2 regions of the Dyella thiooxydans genome follow, and region 1 is predicted to be linked to the other one. Evidence: predicted binding sites of a transcription regulator. Region 1 holds the regulator's gene; the other holds the start of a gene.
The links. Region 1 encodes HrcA, which represses chaperone genes, less so after heat shock. Its sites were predicted from a motif close to TTNGCACTCNNNNNNNNNGAGTGCNAA; they were not measured.
Positions count from the first base shown of each region.

Region 2: the regulator HrcA is predicted to act here: its motif matches at 4,023-4,049, upstream of groES (co-chaperone GroES).

Region 1 covers NZ_CP014841.1:1,194,564-1,200,453, reverse strand. Annotated here, with positions in the region: gene recN (DNA repair protein RecN) at 1-1,098, opposite strand, end outside; gene hrcA (heat-inducible transcriptional repressor HrcA) at 1,240-2,301, shown strand; gene grpE (nucleotide exchange factor GrpE) at 2,383-2,904, shown strand; gene dnaK (molecular chaperone DnaK) at 3,051-4,970, shown strand; gene dnaJ (molecular chaperone DnaJ) at 5,102-5,890, shown strand, end outside.
Region 2 covers NZ_CP014841.1:3,666,247-3,672,136, forward strand. Annotated here, with positions in the region: gene accB (acetyl-CoA carboxylase biotin carboxyl carrier protein) at 1-113, opposite strand, end outside; gene aroQ (type II 3-dehydroquinate dehydratase) at 186-647, opposite strand; gene ATSB10_RS16485 (TlpA family protein disulfide reductase) at 795-1,337, opposite strand; gene ATSB10_RS16490 (protein-disulfide reductase DsbD family protein) at 1,337-3,490, opposite strand; gene cutA (divalent-cation tolerance protein CutA) at 3,531-3,887, opposite strand; gene groES (co-chaperone GroES) at 4,107-4,400, shown strand; gene groL (chaperonin GroEL) at 4,454-5,890, shown strand, end outside.

The DNA of each region.
Region 1 (5,890 bases):
GGAGGCGCCGAGGACGTCGGCGGCTTTCGCGTATTTCTGCTGCAGTTTGTCGCGGCGAGCTTCGAGCGCGTCCAGTGCTTCGCCCGCACCCTCCAGTTCCATCAGCTCGGCACGCAGGGCGACGAGCTTGTCGTGGAGGTCGGTCGCGGGTAGACGGTGCCGACGGCCCAGTTCGTGCAGCCGGGCCAGGTGGGTGTCGACCTGGGTGAAGCGCTCGGGGTCGAGATCGACGTCCTGCGCGTAGCGCCCCAGGTCGTCGGCGGCCTCGCCGAGCTGGATCGTGGCATTTTCGACCAGTTCCAGCAGTGGCTGCAGCCGGTCGTCGATCGCCGCCAGCCGGGCCAGCTCGGCCTGCGTGCGGCCCAGCACGCGACACAGCGCGAACTCGCTGTCGCCGTCGATCATGTCGACCACCCCGGCCGCGCCCTCGGCCAGCCGGCCGGCATTGGACAGACGCTTGTGCGACGCCTCCAGCTCGGCCAGTTCCTCCGGCGGCAGCGCCCACTGCTCCAGTTCGGCGACTTCGTGGCGAAGCAGCTCGAGCTGGCGGTCGCGGTCATCGCCGCCGCTGAGCTTGCGGATGCGGGTGCCGACCTCACGCCATTCGGCGGCCAGCGAGCGAACCTCGCCAAGGGTAGCCTCGTTCCCGGCGTAAGCGTCCAGGAGGGCGAGCTGGTGCCCCCGAGAGAGTAGCGCCTGGTGCTCGTGCTGGCCGTGGATCTCCACCAGCAGCGCGGCCAGCTCACCGAGCTGGCTGGCATTGGCGGGGCGGCCGTTGATCCATGCGCGCGAACTGCCCTCGGTGCGGATTACCCGGCGCAGCTGGCAATGCCCTTCGTCATCCAGTTCCTCGCGCTCCAGCCAGGCCCGAGCCTCCGGAAGTCCGGTCAGGTCGAACTCCGCGGCCAGCTCCGCACGGTCCGCGCCGGCGCGCACCATGCCGCTGTCGGCGCGGGCACCGGCCAACAGCATCAGGGCATCGACCATCAGCGATTTGCCGGCGCCGGTTTCGCCGCTGACCACGGTAAGCCCCGGGCCGAAGACGATCTCGGCTTCTTCAACGACGGCGAAGTGTCGGACGTAGAGCGAAGTGAGCATGGAAAACGGTTCGATGGAAGAGACTGGATTGTAGGGATGGCAGGCGACACGGGCGAGGCCCCCCGCCGCCGGACACGCTCCGGCTTGCAAAGCCGCTCGCCACACCTTATTTGTTCCCCGTCTCAAGGATTGCCACAGCGCATGCGACAGCACCATGGCCACGAACTCGACGCCCGCGCCCGCAGCTTGCTGCGGTCGTTGATCGCGCAGTATCTGTCCGACGGCGAGCCGGTCGGCTCGCGCACGCTGTCGCGCTCGTCCGGCCTGGACGTCAGTCCGGCGACCATCCGCAACATCATGGCGGACCTGGAGGAAGCCGGTCTGGTCGCCTCGCCGCACACCTCGGCCGGGCGCATTCCCACGCCGCGCGGTTTGCGTCTGTTCGTCGACAGCCTGATCGAGCTCCAGCCACTGCATCGGGACGACATGGCGCGGCTCAGGCGCGAGCTACCGCCGCAACCGGCCACCACGCGGGATTTGCTGGGCAACGTGTCTTCGCTGCTCTCGGCGATGACCCATTTCGCCGGCGTGGTCACCGTGCCCAAGCAAGGGGACTTCCCGCTGCGCCACATCGATTTCGTGGCACTACCTGACGCCCAGGTGCTGGTCGTACTGGTGTTCGCCGACAACCAGGTGCAGAACCGCATCGTCCGCCTGGCCAAGCCGCTGGACAATCGCGAGCTGGAGCAGGCGGCCAACTACCTCAACGCTCATTTCGCCGGGCTGCGGCTGGACGACATCAGGGCCCACCTGCTGCGCGAGATCCGCGAGGCCGGCAGCGAGCTCAACCGGCTGCTGGCCAGTTCGGTCGAGCTCGCTGCCGCTTCGTTCGCCCCCGCAGGCGAGGGCGAGGACGTGCTGGTAAGTGGCCAGACCAATCTGATGAACTATGCCGAGCTTGCCGACCTGGACCGTTTGCGCGAGCTGTTCGAGGCGTTCCAGAAGAAGAACGAGCTGCTGCAGCTCATGGAAATGTGCGCCCGGGCGCCGGGCGTGCGCTTGTTCATCGGCGAGGAATCGGGCTTCACCGCACTGGATGGGTGCAGTGTCGTCACCGCCACCTACGGTGCCCACGGTCGGGTGATGGGGGCGGTGGGGGTGATCGGGCCGACGCGCATGGCCTACGAGCGGGTGATCCCGGTGGTGCAGGCGACCGCCGGGCTGCTGAGCGACGCCTTGAATCGGGCCGCGCCGACCTCATAAACGCCCCGGGAGGCGGGGTTCCCCGCATGTTTCGAGGGTCGGCAAGCCTTGCCGGCCCGGGTTTTCTGCTGGAGTGGGATTATGCAAAACAACGATCCGCAGGCGCCGGAGCAGGGCCGGGAAACGGCTGACCAGGCCGACGATCTGGCGGCGCTGCAGGCACGCATCGTCGAGCTGGAGGCCAGCAACGCCGAGCTTCGCGAGAGCGTGCTTCGCGAGCGGGCGGACCTGGAGAACCAGCGCCGCCGCCTGCAGCGTGACCTGGAGCAGGCGCGTCGCTTCGCCAACGAAAAGCTGCTCAACGACCTGCTGCCGGTCTACGACAGCCTGGAACGCGGCCTGGCCGTGGAGGGGGGCGACGTGGCGGCGATCCGCGAAGGGATCAGCCTGACACTGAAGGCCTTGCTCAAGGTGGCTGAAGCCAACGGCATGGCGCAGGTCGACCCGGTCGGGCAGCCGCTGGATCCGGAGCGCCATCACGCGGTCAGCATGGTCGCCGCGCCGGACAAGGCTCCGGGCACGGTGGTGAGCGTGCTGCAGAAGGGCTACGTGTTGAACGACCGCCTGCTGCGGCCGGCGCTGGTCGCCGTCGCGCAGGATTGAGCCATCGCCTGACGCTGGCCGATTGACCTGCGTCAAGCCAGACACCTATCGGGCGGCCCGATCGGCATTGAATCGCCAGGTCCGGGCCCCATTCTGAAAACCAGTTCGCGGCCGCGGGGGTCGCAAGAAAATTTCGGAGCAGACACATGGGCAAGATCATCGGCATCGACCTGGGCACGACCAACTCGTGCGTGGCCGTCATGGACGGCACCTCGGTCAAGGTCATCGAGAATTCGGAAGGCGATCGCACCACGCCATCCATCGTCGCCTTCAACAAGGATGGCGAAGTGCTGGTCGGTGCCTCGGCCAAGCGCCAGAGCGTGACCAACCCGAAGAACACCTTCTACGCGGTGAAGCGCCTGATCGGCCGCAAGTTCACCGATGCCGAGGTGCAGAAGGACCTGGACATCGTCCCCTACGGCATCGTGGCGCACGACAACGGTGACGCCTGGGTGCAGACCTCCGACGGCAAGAAGATGGCGCCGCAGGAGATCTCCGCCAAGGTGCTGATGAAGATGAAGAAGACCGCCGAGGACTATCTCGGCGAGACCATCACCGAGGCGGTGATCACGGTCCCGGCCTACTTCAACGACAGTCAGCGCCAGGCGACCAAGGACGCCGGCAAGATCGCCGGCCTCGACGTCAAGCGCATCATCAACGAGCCGACCGCGGCCGCGCTGGCCTACGGCCTGGACAAGAAGGGCGGCGACCGCAAGATCGCGGTGTACGACCTGGGCGGCGGCACCTTCGACGTGTCGATCATCGAGATCGCCGAAGTCGACGGCGAGAAGCAGTTCGAGGTGCTGGCCACCAACGGCGACACCTTCCTCGGTGGCGAAGACTTCGACATGCGCGTCATCGACTATCTGGTCGAGGAATTCCAGAAGGACCAGGGCATCGACCTGCGCAAGGATCCGCTGGCCCTGCAACGCCTGAAGGATGCGGCCGAGCGCGCCAAGATCGAGCTGTCCTCCAGCCACCAGACCGAGGTCAACCTGCCGTACGTGACGGCCGATGCCTCCGGTCCGAAGCACCTGAACATCAAGCTGACCCGCGCCAAGCTGGAAGCGCTGGTCGAGGACCTGGTCAAGCGCACCATCGAGCCGTGCCGCACCGCGCTCAACGACGCCGGTCTGCGCGTGTCCGACATCAACGAGGTGATCCTCGTCGGTGGCCAGACCCGCATGCCCAAGGTGCAGGAGTCGGTGAAGGACTTCTTCGGCAAGGAGCCGCGCAAGGACGTCAACCCGGACGAGGCCGTTGCCGTCGGCGCGGCGATCCAGGGCGGCGTGCTGGGCGGTTCGGTCAAGGACGTGCTGCTGCTGGACGTGACCCCGCTGTCGCTGGGCATCGAGACCATGGGCGGCGTGATGACCAAGTTGATCGAGAAGAACACCACGGTGCCGACCAAGGCCTCGCAGGTGTTCTCAACCGCCGACGACAACCAGACAGCGGTCACCGTGCACGTGCTGCAGGGCGAGCGCGAGCGCGCCAGCGCGAACAAGTCGCTGGGCAAGTTCGACCTGCAGGGCATCGAGCCGGCGCCGCGCGGCATGCCGCAGATCGAGGTGACCTTCGACATCGACGCCAACGGCATCCTGCACGTGTCGGCCAAGGACAAGAAGACCGGCAAGGAGCAGCGCATCGAGATCAAGGCCGGCTCGGGCCTGTCCGAGGAAGAGATCGCGCGCATGGTTGCCGACGCCGAGGCGAACAAGGAAGAGGACAAGAAGTTCCACGAGCTCGTCGCCGCCCGCAACAAGGCCGACCAGCTGGTGCATGCCACGCGCAGTGCGCTGAAGGAGCATGGCGGCAAGGTGCCGGCCGAGCAGCTGTCGACCATCGAGGGTGCGCTGTCCGATCTGGAGAAGGTCAAGGACGGTGACGACAAGGCGGCGATCGAGGCGAAGGTCGAGAAGCTCGAGCAGGTCGCCCAGGCGCTGTATGCCGCCGCCCAGTCGGGCGGCGACGCGGGTGCCCAGTCGGCGCCGGGCGGCGGCTCGGCGCAGCCGGACGACGTGGTCGACGCCGAGTTCACCGAGGTCAAGGACGGCGACAACAAGTAAGCGACGTCCGTCGACGACATCGACGGAAAACCAGCCCGCGCCGCGCCGAAAGCCGGCGCGGGCTGTTTGCTTGGAAGGGCGCCGGCAGCCTGCCCGGCGTTGGGGAAGTGATCGAGTTTCGGGTGTGATGAATGAGCAAGCGTGACTACTACGAAGTGCTGGGCGTGGAGCGCAGCGTCACCGAGGTGGAGCTGAAGAAGTCCTTCCGCCGCCTGGCCATGAAGTACCACCCGGACCGCAATCCCGACGATCCCGGGGCGCAGGAGAAGTTCAAGGAGGCCAAGGAGGCCTACGAGGTACTGGCCGACGCGCAGAAGCGCGCGATGTACGACCAGCACGGTCACGCGGCGTTCGAAGGCGGCATGGGCGGCCGTGGTGGTGGCGCCGGCTTCGGCGACATGGGCGACATCTTCGGCGATATCTTTGGCGACATCTTCGGCGGTGGCCGTGGGCGTGCCCGCCGCGGCGCCGACCTGCGCTACATCATGGAGCTGGATCTCGAGGAGGCGGTGTTCGGCATCGAGCGCACCATCGAGATTCCCACCCAGGTGAACTGCCACCACTGCAATGGTTCGGGCTCGGCCGACGGCAAGACGGTCACCTGCAAGACCTGTCACGGCCATGGTCGCGTACGCATGCAGAACGGCATCTTCTCGATCCAGCAGGCATGCCCGCACTGCGGCGGCAGCGGCCAGGCGATCGAAAAGCCCTGCCGGCACTGCCATGGTGAGGGGCGGCTGGAAGAGACCCGCAAGCTGTCCGTGCGCATTCCGGCTGGCGTGGATACCGGCGACCGAATCCGCCTGGCCGGGCAGGGCGAGGCGGGGCCGGCCGGTGCCGAATCCGGCGACCTCTACGTGGAAGTGCGCGTACGCGAGCACGCGATCTTCCAGCGCGACGGCAACGATCTTCACTGCGAG
Region 2 (5,890 bases), 1.8 Mb from region 1:
CCCTTGGGCACGCGCGACAGGCGGACGACTTCCTCGCCCTCCTTGATTTCCAGTTCGGCGAGGTTGGACTCCTCGAGCAGGTCGATGAGCTTCTTGATCTTGCGCAGGTCCATAAGACAAACCTTTTTGCAGGGTTACCGCCCGCAGGCGGCTGGAAAGGAAAAACGGAATCCGAACCGCCGCGCTCAGCGCGGCGTGTCGGCCTCGGGTCGGGCCAGCCGACGGATCGCGGCATCCAGCGCCAGCCGGTAGCTGTCGCTGCCGAAGCCGCTGACCACACCGACGGCGATGTCCGCCAGGTAGGAGTGATGGCGGAACGGTTCGCGGGCGTGCACGTTGGACAGGTGCACCTCGATGAAGGGGATCGCCACGGCAGCGAACGCGTCGCGCAGGGCGATGCTGGTGTGGGTGAATGCGCCGGCGTTGCACAGGATCAGCGCGGTCTGGTCGTCGCGTGCCTGGTGGATGCGGCCGATCAGCTCGTGCTCGGCGTTGGACTGGTACCAGCTCAGCTCGTGCCCGGCTGCCTGCGCCTGCTCGGCCAGGCCGGCGTTGATATCGGCCAGCGTCTCGCGGCCGTAGATGTCTGGCTCGCGCACACCCAGCAGGTTCAGGTTGGGGCCGTGCAGGGCCAGGATCTTCGCCATGCGGCTGCCTTCGCCAAGGTCGGAACGGGTCCGGAAGCGCCGCAGTGTGATCGCACCGATACGAGTTGTCCAGTTCGGCGCAGATCGGCGATGTTTGACGGAGAAGTCCGCGTTAAACCGTGCGCGGACGTATGTGGCCAATCGAGTTCAGTCCACCGGGCCGCCGCCGAGCCAGCGCGCCAGCGTCGTCGCGTCCAGCGGGCCGCGGCGCGTGGCGAGCAGGCGCCCGTCCGCATCCAGCAGGGCGCTGTACGGCAGCACCTGCGCCGTATCGCCGAAACGCAGCGAGGTGCTGGGCGAGGCCAGCTCGCCGAGCAGGGTCGGGTAATCCACCGGGTGTGCGGCGAGGAAGGCGCGGGCGCGGGCCGGATCGTCCATCGCGATGCCGATCACCGTCGCGGTACCGGCATGCTGCCGGGCGGCCTGCGCCAGCGCCGGCATCTCTTCCAGGCAGGGGCCGCACCAGCTCGCCCAGAAATTCAGCAGCACGCGCTTGCCGCGGTAGTCGGACAGCCGGTGCTGGCGGCCATCGGTGCCCATCAGGGCAAGGTCGGGAGCGATGTCGCCGATCGCCGCCACATGCACGCCGGCCGGCACGCGGGCCAGCCGGCTGCGATGCTGCAGCCAGCCGCCGGCGGCGGCAAACAGCGTGGCGACCAGCAGCACGATCCAGGTCTGGCGAGTGAACATCAGCGGCTCGCCTCGGTCAGGGCCTGCTCGACGATGCCGGAGGTGAGCACGGTCGGCAGCACCTTGCCCTCGCCGCCGCCCTTCGGGAACACCACGTACAGCGGCACGCCGGGTGAGTGGTAGCGCTGCAGGAAGGCGGCGATGGTCGGGTTCACGTCGGTCCAGTCGCCCTTCATGTAGACCGCGCCGGTGCGCTGGAGCAGGTCGTGGAAGCGGTCGGTATCGAGCACGGTGTGCTCGTTGGCCTTGCAGGTGACGCACCAGTCGGCGGTCATGTCGACGAACACCGGCGTGCCGGCGTTGCGCAGCTCGGCCAGCTTCGTTGGGGAGTAGGCCACCACCCCCTCGGTCGCCACCGGTGTGGCCGACGGCGGCGGCACATGGGCGAGGTAGTAGAGCGGCACCACGGTCGCTACCGCCAGCAGCAGCACCAGCAAGCGGCTGGCCGGACGGCCGCCGCGACTACGCTCGAACCACCACAGTGCCATCGCCAGCAACACCATCGCCACCAGCAGCAGACCGATCGCGTCGGCGCCGCGCTGATGCGCCAGCACCCAGGCCAGCCACACGGCGGTGAGGTACATCGGGAACGCCAGCACCTGCTTGAGCGTCTCCATCCAGCGACCCGGCCGCGGCAGGCGGCGCGCCAGCGACGGCACGAAGCCCACCAGCAGGAACGGCAGCGCCAGACCCACGCCGAGCATCAGGAACACGGCGAGTGCGGCGGCGACCGGCGCGGCGAAGGCGTACGCCAATGCGCTGCCCATGAACGGTGCGGTGCAGGGGCTGGCGACCACCACGGCGAGCACGCCGGTGAAGAAGTCGCCGGCCGGGCCGGACCGGCTGGCCAGCCCGGCGCCGGTGTTGCCCAGCGAAGCCCCGAACTGCACCACGCCGGACATCGACAGGCCGACCGCGAACATCACGCAAGCGAGCACCGCCACCACCAGCGGCTGCTGCAGCTGGGCGCCCCAGCCCAGCGCGTGGCCGGCCGCGCGCAGGCCGACGATCGCCACGCCGAGCACGGCGAAGCTGCTCATCACGCCGGCGGTGTAGGTCAGCGCGTGACGACGCGCGCGGGCCGGGCTCTCGCCGCTTTCCAGCAGGCTCACCGCCTTGATCGACAGCACCGGCAGTACGCAGGGCATGAGGTTGAGCACCAGGCCGCCGCCCAAGGCGAGCAGCAGGGCGAGCAGCAGCCCGTCGTGCGGGGCGGCGGGGCCGGTATCGCCGCCAGTCGCACCGGTAGCTGCCGATGCCTGGGCGGCGGGCAGCGACACCTGGAGCGTGCGGGTCATGACCGGGTAGCAGATGCCACCGTCCTGGCAGCCCTGGAAGCGCGCCTGCACGCTGAGCTGATGGCGACCGCCCAGGTCGCCGGCGATGCCGACCGGGACGTCCACCTCGTCGTAGTAGATGACCGTCTCGCCTTGGTAGTCGTCCTGGTGATGCGTGCCGGCCGGCCAGGCCGGTTGCAGCTTCAGGCCGGTGGTGCCGGGCGCGGAGAGTTCGGTCTTGTCGCGATACAGGTAATAGCCGTGCGGCATGGACCAGCGCAGCAGCAGTCGATCCGGGGCCGTCGCCACGGCCTCCAGGCGGAATGCCTGTTCCGGCGGCAGTGGCGTGCCCGGCGCACCGGTCGCGCCCAGCTTGCCGAAGGTGGCGCCGAAGCCGGCCGGGCCGGTGCCGCCGGTGGCGGCCGCCGGCAGCGGCAGGTCCAGCTTCTCGGTATGCGGCGGGTAGCAGATCTTCGGGTCCACCTCATGGCAGCCCTGGAACTGCACCGCCACCTGCAGCCTCGTGGCGCCCGCGGCCGCGGTATAGGGCAGGCGGGCGTCGATGCCGTGGTGATAGGTCTCGACGTCGCCGAGGTATTCGTCGTGGTGCTTGTCGCCATCGGGCAACTGCGCGGTACCGAGGGTGATGCCGTCGCCGGCGGTGAACTTCATCCGCCCGCGATAGAGGTAGTAGTCCTGGGCAATGTCCCAGTGCAGCTTGAGTACGTCGGGCTGGCTGGCGTCGGCGCTGAGCTTGTAGGCCTCGGTGACCGGCAGCAGGCTGGAGGCGTCCTGGGCCATCGCGGGGCCGACGGACAGCGACAGCGCGGCGAGAAGGAGGCGGGCGACGAGCCGCCCCGGGTTGATCAATCGCATCACGTTTCCAGCGTTTCGGTTCGCGGAGAGCGAACCGGGATTATGGGGCAGGGGAGGGCGCGGGGCCGTCGCCCCCGACCGCGGCGTGGGCGCGCACCCAGTCCAGGTAGGTTGCGTGACCATCGACCACCGGCAGGGCGACCAGTTCGGGTACCTCGTACGGATGCAGGGCGACCAGCCGCTCCCGCAGCGCCTCGAAGCGGCCGGCGGTGGTCTTGATGACCAGCAGCACCTCCGGATCGGAGTGCAGGCGGCCCTGCCACGCATAGGTGGAAATCGCCCCGGGCAACTGGTTCACGCAGGCGGCCAGACCCTCGGCCACCAGCGTCTCGGCCAGCGCCCGGGCGGTTTCGGCTCCGGGACAGGTGCTCAGGCAGACCAGGACGTCATCGGGCATGGCGGGTGAGGGCGAGAACGGAAAATGCAGCCTAGCAGGCGGCACTGGGGTGTTCGCCCCTTGAGATGGCGGGGTTACGTCCCAACTTGGCAGCGAGCCGCCCGGGCCTTGCATGGGGTTCATGCATCGCTAGAATTGGCACTCATCGGTACCGAGTGCTAACAACGGCATCGGACCGGGCCTTTTTCCTCAACCATCCAAAGTGAGCTGGAGCCACCCATGAGCAAACTGCGTCCGCTGCACGATCGCGTCATCGTCAAGCGCCTGGAAGAGGAGCGCGTCTCCGCCGGCGGTATCGTGATCCCCGATAGCGCCACCGAGAAGCCGACCCGCGGCAAGGTGATCGCCGCCGGTACCGGCCGCATCCTCGAGGACGGCAACGTCCGCCCGATGAGCCTGAAGGAAGGCGACGTCGTGCTGTTCGGCAAGTACGCCGGCCAGGAAATCAAGATCGACGGCGAAGAGCTGGTCTTCCTCAAGGAAGACGACATCGTCGCGGTGATCGAAGGCTGATCGGCCTCTCCCGCATCTCTCGCCAAACCCACTGAATTTCGAGGAATACAAAGATGGCAGCCAAAGAAGTCCGCTTCAGCGAAGACGTCCGCGCCCGCATGCTCAAGGGTGTCAACACCCTGGCCAACGCGGTCAAGGTCACCCTCGGCCCGAAGGGCCGCAACGTCGTGCTCGAGAAGAGCTTCGGCGCTCCGACCGTGACCAAGGACGGCGTGTCCGTGGCCAAGGAGATCGAGCTGGCCGACAAGTACGAGAACATCGGCGCGCAGATCGTCAAGGAAGCCGCGTCCAAGACCTCCGACGTGGCCGGTGACGGCACCACCACCGCCACCGTGTTGGCCCAGGCGTTCATCCAGGAAGGCCTCAAGGCCGTCGCCGCCGGCATGAACCCGATGGACCTCAAGCGCGGCATCGACCAGGCCGTGGTCGCCGCGGTCGGCGAGCTGAAGAAGCTCTCCAACCCGACCACCGACGACAAGGCGATCGCCCAGGTCGGCACCATCTCGGCCAACTCCGACGCGGCGATCGGCGAGATCATCGCCACCGCGATGAAGAAGGTCGGCAAGGAAGGCGTGATCACGGTCGAGGAAGGCTCGGGCCTGGAGAACGAGCTGGACGTGGTCGAGGGCATGCAGTTCGACCGCGGCTACCTGTCGCCGTACTTCATCAACAACCAGCAGAGCCAGCAGGTCGAGCTGGATGACCCGTTCATCCTGCTGCACGACAAGAAGGTCTCCAACGTTCGCGAGCTGCTGCCGATTCTCGAGGGCGTGGCCAAGGCCGGCAAGCCGCTGCTGATCGTCGCCGAGGAAGTGGAAGGCGAGGCGCTGGCGACCCTGGTGGTCAACACCATCCGCGGCATCGTGAAGGTCGCCGCCGTGAAGGCGCCGGGCTTCGGCGACCGTCGCAAGGCGATGCTGGAAGACATGGCGATCCTGACCAACGGCCAGGTGATCTCCGAGGAAGTCGGCCTGTCGCTCGAGAAGGCGACCATCGCCGATCTCGGCCGCGCCAAGAAGGTCGTGATCACCAAGGAGAATTCGACCATCATCGACGGCGCCGGTGAGGCCGACAAGATCCAGGCCCGCATCGCGCAGATCAAGGCGCAGATCGAGGAGACCTCCTCCGACTACGACCGCGAGAAGCTGCAGGAGCGCGTGGCCAAGCTGGCCGGCGGCGTGGCCGTCATCAAGGTCGGTGCCGCCACCGAAGTCGAGATGAAGGAAAAGAAGGCGCGCGTCGAAGACGCCCTGCACGCGACCCGTGCGGCGGTGGAAGAGGGCGTGGTGCCGGGCGGCGGCGTGGCGCTGATCCGCTCGCTGAAGGCGGTCGAGGGCCTGAAGGGCGCCAACGCCGACCAGGACCTGGGCATCGCGATCACCCGTCGCGCGCTCGAGGCCCCGCTGCGCGCCATCGTGGCGAACGCCGGTGAAGAGCCGAGCGTGGTGCTCAACAAGGTGAAGGAAGGCCAGGGCAACTTCGGCTACAAC